Regions from separate parts of the Mycetocola sp. Y791 genome, predicted to be linked through region 4. Evidence: predicted binding sites of a transcription regulator. Region 4 holds the regulator's gene; each other region holds the start of a gene.
What was found. Region 4 encodes LexA, which represses DNA repair genes until DNA is damaged. Its sites were predicted from a motif close to TCGAACANNTGTTCGA; they were not measured.
Positions count from the first base shown of each region.

Region 1: the regulator LexA is predicted to act here: its motif matches at 1,296-1,311, upstream of AC1C2N_RS08705 (intein-containing Rv2578c family radical SAM protein).
Region 2: the regulator LexA is predicted to act here: its motif matches at 1,329-1,344, upstream of imuA' (DnaE2-dependent mutagenesis accessory factor ImuA').
Region 3: the regulator LexA is predicted to act here: its motif matches at 1,466-1,481, upstream of AC1C2N_RS09870 (DUF222 domain-containing protein).

Region 1 is NZ_JCAIUC010000002.1:807,155-810,360, forward strand. It holds gene AC1C2N_RS08705 (intein-containing Rv2578c family radical SAM protein) at 1-1,286, opposite strand, end outside; gene AC1C2N_RS08710 (energy-coupling factor transporter transmembrane component T family protein) at 1,445-2,215, opposite strand; gene AC1C2N_RS08715 (ABC transporter ATP-binding protein) at 2,244-3,206, opposite strand, start outside.
Region 2 is NZ_JCAIUC010000004.1:207,662-210,867, forward strand. It holds gene AC1C2N_RS14050 (methyltransferase) at 1-1,114, opposite strand, end outside; gene imuA' (DnaE2-dependent mutagenesis accessory factor ImuA') at 1,355-2,092, shown strand; gene AC1C2N_RS14060 (DNA polymerase Y family protein) at 2,089-3,206, shown strand, end outside.
Region 3 is NZ_JCAIUC010000003.1:167,872-171,077, forward strand. It holds gene AC1C2N_RS09855 (DUF72 domain-containing protein) at 1-158, opposite strand, end outside; gene AC1C2N_RS09860 (SRPBCC family protein) at 299-799, opposite strand; gene AC1C2N_RS09865 (ArsR/SmtB family transcription factor) at 796-1,146, opposite strand; gene AC1C2N_RS09870 (DUF222 domain-containing protein) at 1,510-3,206, shown strand, end outside.
Region 4 is NZ_JCAIUC010000001.1:982,750-985,955, reverse strand. It holds gene AC1C2N_RS04570 (histidinol-phosphate transaminase) at 1-126, opposite strand, end outside; gene AC1C2N_RS04565 (LysM peptidoglycan-binding domain-containing protein) at 167-613, opposite strand; gene lexA (transcriptional repressor LexA) at 848-1,651, shown strand; gene hflX (GTPase HflX) at 1,761-3,206, opposite strand, start outside.

The DNA.
Region 1 (3,206 bases), on a different contig from region 4:
GTGGGGCGGGCGAAGCAGTTGTGGCTGATGACCCCGTTCGCGACGAAGTCACCGGTTCCCGTTGTGATGTCGATCATGTTGATCTCAGAGCCGAGATCCTCGATGGAGACGATCTGAAGGCTCGCGTCCGACTTGACTGCGGCACCAGAGATATCGAGCTTTCGCGTAATTGCAGGGTTGGTAAGTGCGAAGAAACGCGATCGCATGGGCAGGCCGCCAGTGACACGAATCGAAGAAACTCCGTTTGGTCGTTCGGATTCATGGACATACCTGATCCCGAGAAGTGTCATTGACCTTTTGATCTGGCCGTGTATTGCTCGGTCGCTGTTCGAAATGCGGAGCACTCCTCGGGAGCAACTGCCTTCCGCGTCGAACACGCCAGCCAGGAATCCAGCGGACCACACGGCGTCGTTGGAATCCGGCCAATCGATCAGCTGGTTGATTCGGTCGAAGTGTCCGGCTTGTGCGGTATGGATGGCCGTCATGGCTCGTCGCGTACCCCCGGCTGCGACGAAAGGACGAAGGCGTGTTGGTACGCCTTCCAGCTCCAGGAACGTGCGCGTTCGAGTCAATGCATCAGTATCCGCGAGCGCGAGGCGGAACATGCTGACGTTGTTCGGTCGCCCATTGGGGCGGGTGTACGTGCGCCGGAGCATCATCCCATCGCCGCGGATCATGCCCGCCAGGTACCCTCGCCGATAAGCCTCGGTTTCGATCGGCACCGACGTGGCCTGTGGCAGGCCGTTGAGTCCGAACCCGACGAGCTTGTTATTGGTGGTGAGGTACGGGCGCTGGGTTCCGTCGGTCGCCCGCTGCACGTACTTCCAGCCGCGCTCCGTGAGGAAACGGTGGTCGCCGCTGGCGATGAGTTCGGTTCCGTCGGCGAGGGTGATGCGGAACGGTCGCTTCACAGTGCCCCAGGCCGCGAGAACCGGAGTCTTCACGTAGTGGCGGTAGGAACCGCGAGTCTCGGTTCCCATAACCTCGTCCCCGACCTGCACGAGCCGCAACGGCTTCTGCCGGCCGTCACCCATCAGAATGAGGGTGTCGGGGTCGAGGCAATAGACGCACGCATGACTGCAGCCACGGTAGGGGTTGATGGTCCAGCCGAACGGCATCTGCGACTGTCGCGGGATCTTGTTCAGTGCTGACTTCGCGAGCACCTCGTGGAACGTCACTCCGGCGAACTCCGGCGTCTGCACGCTGCGCACGAGGTTGTTGAGCTTGGCGAGGCCCGGGAGCGCCGAGGGCTCCTCGGTGCCGAGTTGCTGACCATCCCACCTCATGCACTCCATTAGAACATGGATTCGAGAATAGCGGGCTATCTGTGGAGCGAAAGTGCGCGAGCGCGTTCTATGTGCGCCGACCGCTGCAGATCCATGCCCGCGCTACAGAAGCTTCTGCAGCGTGAGCATGGACGTGCAGCGCTCGGTGAAGAGGCGCGCTAAAGCAGAGTCGCGGCCACGACAAGGAGGCCCGCGCCAACCGCCCAGAACAGCACGATGAACACCCAGTCGCGGGCCCGGAACGGCACGAGGTAGCGCTCCGTCCGGGACGAGTGCGCCCCGAACGCCCGCGCGTCCATGGCGAGGGCAACCCGTTCAGCGTGACGGATGGCCCCGACGAGCAGCGGCACGATGTAGCCGAGACCACGACGGATGCCGGCGAGCGGCCCCCTGCCGCCTGACACTCCCCGAACGCGGTGCGCCCGTCTGATCTGCTCGAGTTCCAGCCGGAACCGGGGCACGAACCGATAGGCGGCGAGTGCCGTGTAGCCGATGCGATAGGGCACGTGCAGCTGCTGGACCAGCGCCCGAACCAGGTCGGGACCGGTCATCGTGAGCCCGGCGATCAGCGCGAGTGACAGCAGCGCCCCGAGTCGGAGTGCCGTGGCCAGCCCGATCAGCCAGGCCCCGAGATAGAAGCGGTACTCGCCGAGCTGGAACAGGAGCGGCGTGTCGTCGACGCGTGCGGCATCCGTCCACAGCCCAAAACTGAGCGACAGCACCGCGACAATCGCCGGCAGGCCGAGCCAGAGCGCAACCGCGAGCCGGGCACTGAGTTTTGCCCCGACGGTGATGAGCAGAAGCGCAAGCAGGATAAAGACGAGCGGAGTCGCAATGTCGCGCACGAACAGCAGGTAGACCATGAACGGCAATGGCCCCGCGATCTTCGCCAGCGGGTTGAGCCTGTGCAGAAAGTGACGACCCGTCACCCCTCGCCGTACGGGTCGAGCGCCGCCGTCACGGGAGGCTGCCCGGGAGGTCAGCGACCCGGGAGAGTGACATCCACGACGGATGCCGCGTCACGCCCCGCATCGCCCGCGCGAGTGGGGGAAGAGTGAGCCCGGCCATCGAGAGCAGTTCGCCGTCGCCCAGGATCTCAGCGGCCGGCCCGAACGCCAGCAGCCGCCCGTCGTGCATCACAGCGACGTGGCTCGCATACTCCGCAACCAGCTGGAGGTCGTGGGTCACGGTGATCACCGTCGTCCCCGAGCGGTGCAGGTCCCGAAGCAGGGTGAGCAACTCGTTCGCTCGCTGGCGATCCTGGCCAAAGGTCGGTTCGTCGAGGACGAGGACCGGGGCGCCGGTGATGAGCGCCGTGCCGACCGAGAGCCTGCGCTTCTGCCCGCCGGAGAGAAGGAAGGGGTGAGCGTCGCGGTGCTTTTCCAGACCGAACCGCTCGAGCATCGCTGTGACTCGCGCCTCGATCTCATCCTCGCGAAGCCCGCCGCCCGAACGTCCGCGGCGCACCCGCAGCCCGTGGGCGAGTTCGTCGAACACCGTGTTCTCGATGAACTGGTGCTCGGGGTTCTGGAAGACGAACCCGACGTGGTCCGCCAGCATCCGCGCATCACTCGTCGCCGGATCAAGATCGCCGACGCGGACCCGGCCCTTCGGCGGCGGAACGACTCCGGCAACAGCCTGCACGAGCGTGGTCTTGCCCGCTCCGTTGGCGCCGATCACCGTGACGAAATCACCCCGGCCGATCTCGAGCGACACGTCACGGATGATCGGTGTGCGGCCGCGGGTCAGGGTGAGACCGCGAACGCTCACGGCCGCGTCCCTCGGAACGAAGGTTGGCTCGGGGCTGCGTTCCGCGAGCGGGGGAAGAGAACGGATGCCATTGAGCGCGGTCGTCAGTTCGTCCGGGGTGAGCGGGAGCGGATCGAGTACCACTCCGGCGCTCCTCAACCGCAGCGCGGC
Region 2 (3,206 bases), on a different contig from region 4:
CGGCGTTGAGCGGGTCGGTCCTGTCGGTTGCGCGTGAGTGTGTCGGACGGGTGTCCATCCGGGCAATCACGGCGAGGCCGGCGTCCTCGATGGCATCGAGCAGGTCTCCGCGCGAGCGCAGGCCGAGGCGTTCGGCGATGTCCGAGATCACGAGCCAGCCCTCGCCATCCGGGGTCAGGTACTCGGCAAGACCGGAAAGGAAGCCGGCCAGCATCCGCCCGCCCTCGTCGTAGACGGCATAGTCCGTTGCGACCTTCGGGGTGGCCGGGATCCACGGTGGGTTGCAGACGACGATGTCGGCGCGGCCGTCGGGAAAGAGATCGGTCTTCTCGACGGTGACGGCCGGCCCGAAACCGAGCCGGTCGAGGTTGGCTGTCGCGCAGGCGAGAGCCCGCTGGTCCTGGTCGGTGGCGACGATGTGACGGATGCCTCGGTGCGCGAGCAGCGCCGCGAGTACGCCGGTGCCTGTTCCGATATCGAAGGCTGTCGTCGCGTTCGGCGGGAGGGGTGCGTTCGCGACCAGGTCGAGGTACTCGCCACGCACGGGGGAGAAGACCCCGTAGTGCGGGTGGATCTTCGCGCCGAGCGCTGGAACGTCAACGCCACGGGTGCGCCATTCCTCGGCGCCGATGACGCCGAGCAGTTCGCGGAGGGAGACGACGGATGCCTCGATGGCGGGACCCCAGGCATGAGCGATGGCCTGGCGGATGTCGGGGGAGCGGCGCAGCGGAATCGTGCCGTCCGCTGACACCGGAACGAGCAGCATCCCGAGCAGTGTCGAACGCCGCAGTGCGTCGACGCGTGAGCGCTGGAACGCGGCGGTGATGTCGTCGTTCTTGGGTGGGGCGGGTGTGCCCAGGCGCTTGCCCATTGCGGCGAGCAACTGTTTGGCGTTGTGGAAGTCGCCGGTCCAGAGGACGGCCGTGCCGGTGGATGCGAGCCGCAGGGCGGTCTCGGCCGTCATTGAGTCGTCTCCGGTCACGACGGATGCCGGTGCCGGCCAGCCGCTCTCGGAGCGCCAGAGAGCTGAATGTTCGATGCCGTCATCGAGCCACACGAGATGTGGGGGTTCGACGCCGTCACCGGTCATTGGGTCGTTCGTCCGTTCGGGCATCTGTCTCAATTCGCGGCGTCATGCCTGTCGGAGCTTGAATTTCAGTATGACAGGGGGAGCTGTGGGGAAGCGGACGGGACGAGGAGCCGGGCCTCTCGACGCGGCTGGAAGCGCTCGTCGAAGGCTTCTACTTCGCCGTTTTTGTGCGTCGCTCAGCGGGCGTGTGTGCCCTGGAATTCCGACTCTCCCGGGCTGGATTCCCCGATTGACTTTATCGAATATCTGTTCGACTATTAACCCATGTCCCTCGCTGTTGCTCCTGCTCGACCCCCGGCATTCGCCGCGGGATCGAACGCTGTGGCGAGCCAGGTTGCCGAACTGCAGGCGCGCATCCGGGGGATGCAAACTACCCGGATAGATTCGCACGGACTCCCGACATCGCCCGGTGTCGCCGAACTTCTGCCCGGCGGAGTGCTTCGCGCCGGCACGGCATACTCGGTGCTCGAATCGACGACGCTCGCGCTTGCTCTGCTCGCCGGTCCCAGTGCTGCCGGCGCGTGGTGTGGTGTCGTCGGTGTGCCGTCGCTCGGTGTCGAAGCAGCGGCGGCAGCGGGCATCGATCTTGACCGGCTCGTTCTCGTGCCTGAGCCGGGAGACCAGTGGCTGCAGGTCACGGCTGCGCTCGCAGACGTTGTCACCGTCGTCCTCGCGCGCCCACCGGCATCCGTCTCTGCCGCAGAAGTGTCGCGCCTGGGTTCGAGGCTGCGCCAGCGTGGATCGACGCTCGTCGCGCTCGGCGACTGGCCACAGAGCGAGGCGACGCTGCGGGTGACCGACGATCGCTGGACGGGGCTCGGCGACGGCCACGGTTATCTCGCCGCTCGCAGGGTGACCGTCGCTGTGACCGGGCGCACGCTCGCCGGCAAACCGCGTCGCAAGCAGATGTGGCTGCCAGACACCCAGCAGTCGATCCGGTCGGCGGGTCTCGCCGGGGTTCCATCGGTCCGTCAGCCGCACCACGAAGCGGCGGCATCGTGACCGAAGCTCCCATCCGCACCATCCTGCTGTGGTGCCCGGACTGGCCGACAAACGCTGCAGCTGTCGAACATGGGTTCGGCCCGGACGCACCGATCGCCCTCATCGATCGTGGCGTAGTTTTTGCCTGTTCAGCGGCGGCTCGCAGCGAAGGGGTCCGTCGCGGCCTGCGGGTGCGCGAAGCCCAGTCGCGGAGCACGGGGCTGATCGCGCTGCCGTACGATCCCGTGCTCGATCACCGGGCGTTCGAGCCGGTCATCGCCGCCGTCGAACAGATCGTGCCAGGCGTCCAGCTCTCCCGCCCCGGTACCTGCGTCATGCGTGCGCGCGGGCCGAGCCGCTACTACGGCGGCGAACGACAGGCGGCACAGGCACTGCTCGACACCCTCGGCGCCGTCGGAGTGCGTGACGCGCGGGTCGGCATCGCCGACGGGCCCTTCGCCGCGGCGCAGGCAGCGAAGCTCCCGCCATCGAGAGAAACGGATGCCATCCGCATCGTTCCCGCAGGACGCTCGCCCGAGTTCCTTGCCGCGTTCGGTGTCGACATTCTCGAACGGCCCGAGCTTGCCGTCCTGCTACAGCGGCTGGGCATTCGCACCCTCGGCGACTTCGCCGCACTCGACGCCATGCAGGTGCGTGACCGCTTCGGACCGGACGGGGTTCTTGCCCACCGGCTCGCGTCAGGGCTCGACCCGAGCGACGTCGACGCCAGGGTGCCACCGGCCGATCACTCGAGCGTCGTCGAATTCGAGCCGCCGCTTGACCGGGTCGACCAGGTCGCCTTCGCATTTCGTGCAGCAGCTGAGGAGTTCGTGGCACGACTGCAGGTGTCCTCGCTCGTGGCGACGGCCATCCGTATCGAGGTGCGCACCGAGGGAGGCGACGTGCGTTCGCGTACCTGGTTGCACCCTCGGTGGTTCACCGCCGGTGATGTGCTCGACCGCGTCCGCTGGCAGCTGCAGGGTGCGGGGATGGCCGACAGCGGGCTGAGCAGCGCGATCTCGTCGCTCCGGGTCGAACCGGAGAGTGTCGATCCGGCTGGCAACCACGAAGCCGGCCTGTATGGCGGCGCAACAGATGAACGCATCCACTCGGGGCTGTCCCGTGTGCAGGGCAT
Region 3 (3,206 bases), on a different contig from region 4:
GCGTCGCGCGGCCAGCGGTAGAAGCTCGCGTTGAGCTCCACGGTGTCGAAGGTGCTCACGTAGTGCGCGAGGCGGTGCCAGCGGGGGAGTCCTGGCGGGTAGAGAACGCCGTCCCAGTGGTCGTAGCTCCAGCCGGAGGTGCCGATGTGAATGCCCATCCGACCTCGCTCTCGTCAGCGTCAACGCTAATCCATTGCCGCGCGTGGGTGGCGCCCGTGGTCGTGGTCGGTGCGGGAGTGCGAAGGTGGCGGCGGGATCGTCCCCACCGCCACCTGCGTCACGACTCAGCCGCCGCGCACTAGTGCGAAACGGCTGACTCCGCGAGGATCGCGTCGATCTGGCCGAGAGCCTCGGTCAGGCCCTCCAGCATCCCCATCTCGATCATCGCTTCGAGCTGTTCGGTGCTTCTGAAAGTGTTGAGCAGGGTCATCCTGGTACCGCCATCGACGGGTTCGAGGGTGACAACGACCGCGGCGACATCTTCAGCGTCGAGTGGGTCGCCGTTATCGTCGGCGAACCCGTCGACGAACTCAAGGCGATTTGGGGCATCCATTGTTATGAACTTCCACCAGCCGCGGGGTTTCGCTCCGTCCGGGGTGGTCATGTAGTAGCGCACTTCGCCCCCCGGCACGAACTCGAACCTCTCGAAGGTCGCGGGGACGGTGGGCGGCCCCCACCAGCGTTCGAGCTGCCGCGGGTCTTCCCAGACCTGCCAGACGCGCTCAACCGGCGCCGCGAACTCGGTGGTGAAGGTCAGGGTGAGGTTTTCGACATCCGTGTGTGAATTGACAAGAGTCACTTGTCGCTTCCTTTCTCAGGCTCGGAGAGTATCTCCCCGATGCGACTGGCACGGTCGTGCCAGATCTTTTCGTAGGCGTCGAGCAGCTGGGCTGCCCGGCGAAGCGCTTCGGTGTTTCCGTGCACGATCTGCTCCCGACCTCGACGCTCCTTGGTGACCAACATCGCGCGCTCGAGCACCGCTACATGTTTCTGGACCGCGGCGAAGCTCATGTCGTAGTGCGTCGCGAGGTCGGAGACCGACTGCTCGCGGCGCAGTGTGCGCGCAACGATGTCTCGGCGGGTCGTGTCTGCCAGTGCTTGGAAGATGCGGTCCACCGCGATGTCACTCAACTCATGTACAACCATTTGGTTGTAGGTTAGCAGGTCGGTTCGGGGTGCGCTAGGGGTTGGTGTGGGGAGTTTGGGGAGCGGATGGCTGGGGATCAATGTCTTCGACGTGCAGGGTGATCACTTGATTGCGACCTGACGCCGGTGGAACACTCATGGCTAATCTAGACAACAACTGGATTCCGAGTTACAGGCATCTTTGCGGTGGATAGATTAGTGCTTTTTCGCCCGTGATTCCGGGGGAGTTCGTGACAAGGGTTGCATTTCGCGTGGTGGAACCGGGTTCGGCTGGGAGTAATTCTCGGCCATTGAGCAAGAAAATTCTGGGAACTTATAGTCGAAACTACTTTCGAAACTGTGCTTGATGCGATATTATGAAGTATGGCAAAGGTGTCCGAGCAGATTCGAGAGGTCGCCCTTCGGGTGTGCGACCAGATCGCTCGGTATGAGGACGCCATCGAGGCGGTTGGTCGGGTGGCGGATGCCGCGGGGCCGGAGCCAGCGTCGGGCCCTGAACCTGCGTCGGGGTCTCTACAGGTTTCCGGCAGGGGAGGGTCTTCGTCTGCAGCGGTTTCGACCGGCATCGCCGAGTTCGGTGGTGCCGGTTCGTCGTTTAGGCGGCCGCGATTCGTGCCGGTGGAACCGGAGCCGGAGCCAGCGAGCCCTGGTGTCGGTGTAGGTGTAGGTGTAGGTGTCGGTGTTGGCCCTGGCGGCGGCGGCGGTGTTGCTGCTGGTACTGGCCTTAGTGCCGGTGCCGGTGCCGGTGCGGGTGTTGCAGATTCAGCCAGCGACGCGGGTCTGCCGTTGTCGATGGTGTTGGAGCGGGCGGCGAATGCCGAGCTGGAGGAGTTGCTGCGTAATGCGGCGCGGGCGAAGTCCGAGCTGGACGCGGTGATCGCGGCCGGCGCTGGTGTCGCGGCAAAACGGTCAGCGCGTGACCTCGGTTATTCCGGGTGGGCCCAGTCGGCCGGGGATCGCACCGCGGTGAACCTGGTGCAACGGTTGACCGGGTCGACCAAGTCGGAGGCGTTCCGTCAGGTGCGGCTCGGTGAGGCGATGGGTGAGGCGGATGCCGCCACCCACCCGACCGGGTTCGTAACCGGTGCCGGCGGTCCTGATGGTTCTGCTGGGCCGGGTGACGATGGTGCTGACGACCCGCTGGTCGATGTGGATGGCAACCTGTTGGTTGATCCCGACGCTGACCCGGACGCGGATGCGCGGGTGTCGGTGTTGCGTCCGGTGCCGGTGGTGCCGTGGCATGAACCGATCTCGCGGGCAGCGCGGGAGGGTGTGATCCGGTCCGAGGCGGTAACGATCATCATGCGCGGACTCGGGCAACCGAATGACCGGGTGGATGTGGAGATGTTGCGGGCGGCGGCGGTAGAAATCATCGCCGACGCTGCCGGGGTGAACGCTGACGAGTTGGGTGTGCGGGCGCGGCATGTGCGGGACCGGATTGATCCGGCCGGGGTGCAGTTGCGGTGGGATGAGCGGTACGCGAACCGGAAGTGGCGGTTCGGCCGTAACGAGGACGGCACGAAAACAGCGTATGTGGCCTTCGATGAGGAAGGCGCGGCGTGGGTGGAGTCCATCGTCGGGGCGGCGTTGCGACCGCGGCGGGGTGGCCCGCGGATGGTGGACCCGGTCGAAGCGGAACGCGCCGAGAAACTCCGGGTCGATGAGCGCAGTAACGACCAGATCGTGTACGACATCCTGATGGGCGCGATGCGGACCGGGGTGCAGGCCGACCCGACCACAACGTACGGGTCACGGCAACCCGGAATCCGGGTCGTGATGACCGAGGAAAACCTCGACAACCGTGCCACCGACAGTGAGGGCGCGGAACACCTGGTCGGCACCGGGTATCTCGAAGACAGCAAAGATGCAGTTCCGGGCAGTGTGATCGAGAAGCAGATCTGCATCTCCGGGATCTCCCCGATCCTGATGGACACCAGTGGCACGATCCTCGACGTCGGCCGGGAACAACGACTCCACACCCGCAAACAAAGGGTGGCGATGGCCGTCCGGGACGGTGGCTGCAGGATCGCAGGGTGTGAGTGTCCACCGTCGATGACCGA
Region 4 (3,206 bases):
GTCTTCGGGAATCGGATGCGTGTTCTCGTTGACGTTCAGGGCGACGGGCACGACCTTCTGGGGTGCGCCGTACGGGGACTTGCCACGAAGATCATCGCGGATGGGCAGGGCATCGAGGGAACTCACCCCGGAAGTTTACCCGCCGCGCCTTGCGCTTCGGTGTGCGTTACGGAGCCGTGTATCGCTCGGGAATGGCGATGTTCTGCCCGGGAACGACCGTGGACGTTTCGAGCTGGTTGAGGGCCATCACGTCGGCGATCACATCACGAGGGTCGGCCTCGGGAGCCAGCGTGCCCGCGAGGGACCACAGGGAGTCACCGTGTTCGACAGTGACGTACTCGAACGAGGCCGAGCTCGGGGACGACGACGCCGCTGCGGCGCCGGCGTTGAGTCCGAGCCAGGCCGCGAGAGCGATGAACGGAGCAGCGGCGAGCGAGGTCAGGACAACGCGACCGCGCCGGGTGAGTCGGATGCGCCCGGTGGGGCGTGCGATCATCGCTGACGCGTCGCCTCCGGCGGCCTGTGTACGCGAGTTCGATGGGCGCGGCGCCTCGGGGCGCCGTGCGGCCGGACGTGAGAGAGAGTGAATGGGGGTGATGACTGCGGTGCTCATGGTGCGCCTCCGGTTCGTGCTGTGAACTGTTGTGTGGCGATTCGAAGAATTCGTATCCGGCCCTCGGCCGGGAGGGCCGAATACGAACCTGTATTCCGAATCTATATTCGATTGTTCGAAGATTCAAGTCCTTCTTCGGACTTTTTTGCAGAATTTGCCCGACACACTCGAACAAATCTTTGCTGGGGCCCCTCGGGACGGATAGAGTTTCGATTGATGGTTGAGACTCAACCAGTGACCACTGACATTGGCCGGGGCTGCCCGCCAGACGGGAGTGACATGACGCTCGACAACGCGAATATCACGGCTGAGAACGAGCCGGATGCCGCTGTTTCATCTGCCGCTCCAAAGGCACGGAAGGCCAAGCGCGTGCCGGCAGAGAAGCCGACCACGCGCCGCCGCAAGAGCCTGAGCGAGAAGCAGCTGGCGATCCTCGACGTGATCCAGCGCTCCGTGCAGAGCCGCGGTTACCCGCCGAGCATGCGCGAAATCGGCGACGCGGTCGGCCTCGCGTCACTCTCAAGCGTGACGCACCAGCTCAACCAGCTCGAGTTGAGCGGTTACCTGCGCAGGGACCCCAATCGGCCCCGTGCACTCGAGATCCTGATCGACCTGCCCTCCCCCTCGAACGTTGCCGACTTCGAAAGCTCAACACCGGTCGGCGACGCAGCGATGGTGCCCCTGGTCGGACGCATCGCTGCCGGGGTGCCGATTACCGCTGACCAGCAGGTCGAAGAGGTCTTCCCCCTGCCCCGTCAGCTCGTGGGCAAGGGCGAGCTGTTCATGCTCAAGGTCTCGGGTGAGTCGATGATCGACGCAGCGATCTGCGACGGCGACTGGGTTGTCGTCCGTCAGCAGCCGACCGCCGAGAACGGCGACATCGTCGCTGCCATGCTCGATGGTGAAGCCACGGTCAAGGTGTTCCGCCAGCGCGATGGCCACACCTGGCTGCTCCCCCGCAACACGAACTTCGAACCGATCCTCGGCGACGAAGCCGACGTGCTCGGCAAGATCGTCGCGGTCCTCCGCGCCGTGTAGCCACTCACGGTGTGGCGCCTGACGCCTGCTTAACGAACGGATTCCCCGGGTACAGACCCGGGGCATCCGTTCGTTAACAGACCAGACGCGTGACGTCGCCGCGTCGCGTTTACTCGGCGATCGCGAACTCGGACACCTGTGCGGCGAGTTCCTCCGACGCGAGTGCGCGCACCTCGGTGCCGTCTTCCTCGTAGTCCAGTTTCTCGACCTTTCCGCGGCGGTGGAGCATCGAAATGATGTCTCCCCGGTCGTACGGGACGAGCAGGTGAAGCGGGACTGTCGGACTCGGCAGCAGCTCCGCGATGCGGGCCAGGATCTCGTCGATCCCCTCACCGGTGCGCGCCGAAGCGAAGATCGCCTTGGGTTCCAGTCCGCGGAGCACGAGCCGGTCGTCCTCGCTGACGAGATCGCTCTTGTTGAAGACCACGATCTCTGGAATATCGCGGGCGCCGACATCACCGATCACGTCGCGGACAGTGCTGATCTGGGATGCAGGGTCCGGGTGCGATGCGTCGACCACGTGCACGATGACATCCGACTCCGCCACCTCTTCCAGGGTGGAGCGGAACGCCTCGACGAGCTGGTGCGGCAGGTTTCGGACGAATCCGACGGTGTCGGAGAGCGTGTAGAGCCGGCCGTCCTCGGTCTGGGTCTTCCGAACCGTCGCGTCGAGCGTTGCAAAGAGAGCGTTCTCGACCAGCACGCCAGCCTTCGTGATCCGGTTGAGCAGACTCGACTTGCCGGCGTTGGTGTACCCGGCAATAGCGACGCTCGGCACCTCGAAGCGGTTGCGGTTGGCCCGCTTGGCCTCGCGGGCCGGGCCGAAGCCCTTGATCTGCTTGCGCAGCTTCGCCATCCGGGTGTGGATGCGGCGTCGGTCGAGTTCGATCTTGGTTTCACCAGGACCACGTGAACCCATTCCGGCGCCGGCGCCACCCACCTGGCCACCGGCCTGGCGGGACATCGAGTCACCCCAACCGCGGAGTCGCGGGAGGAGGTACTCAAGCTGGGCGAGCTCGACCTGGGCCTTGCCCTCGCGGCTCTTGGCGTGCTGGCTGAAGATGTCGAGGATGACGGCGGTACGGTCGATGACCTTGACCTTCACGACGTCCTCGAGCGCACGCCGCTGGCTTGGCGCGAGTTCGGTGTCGGCGATCACGGTGTCTGCGCCGAGCGCGGCGACGATGCCGCGCAATTCCTCGGCCTTTCCCTTGCCGAGGTAGGTGCTCGGGTCGGGATTCGGGCGGCGCTGCAGCATGCCGTCGAGGACGACGGCGCCTGCGGTTTCAGCGAGGGCAGCGAGCTCGCGGATCGAGTTCTCTGCATCCTCCTGCGCGCCCTGCGGGTACACGCCGATGAGAACGACGTTCTCGATGCGCAGCTGCCGGTACTCGACCTCGGTGACGTCCTCGAGCTCTGTCGACAGGTTGGCCACGCGGCGGAGCGCCTGGCGGTCTTCCCGATCCTGCTGCTCGCCGTCGAATCCATCGTGCCCGGACTCACCGGTCGTGGATCTGTCCTGCAGGGCGTCGGCCTGACTCGAACCGAAGAGCGA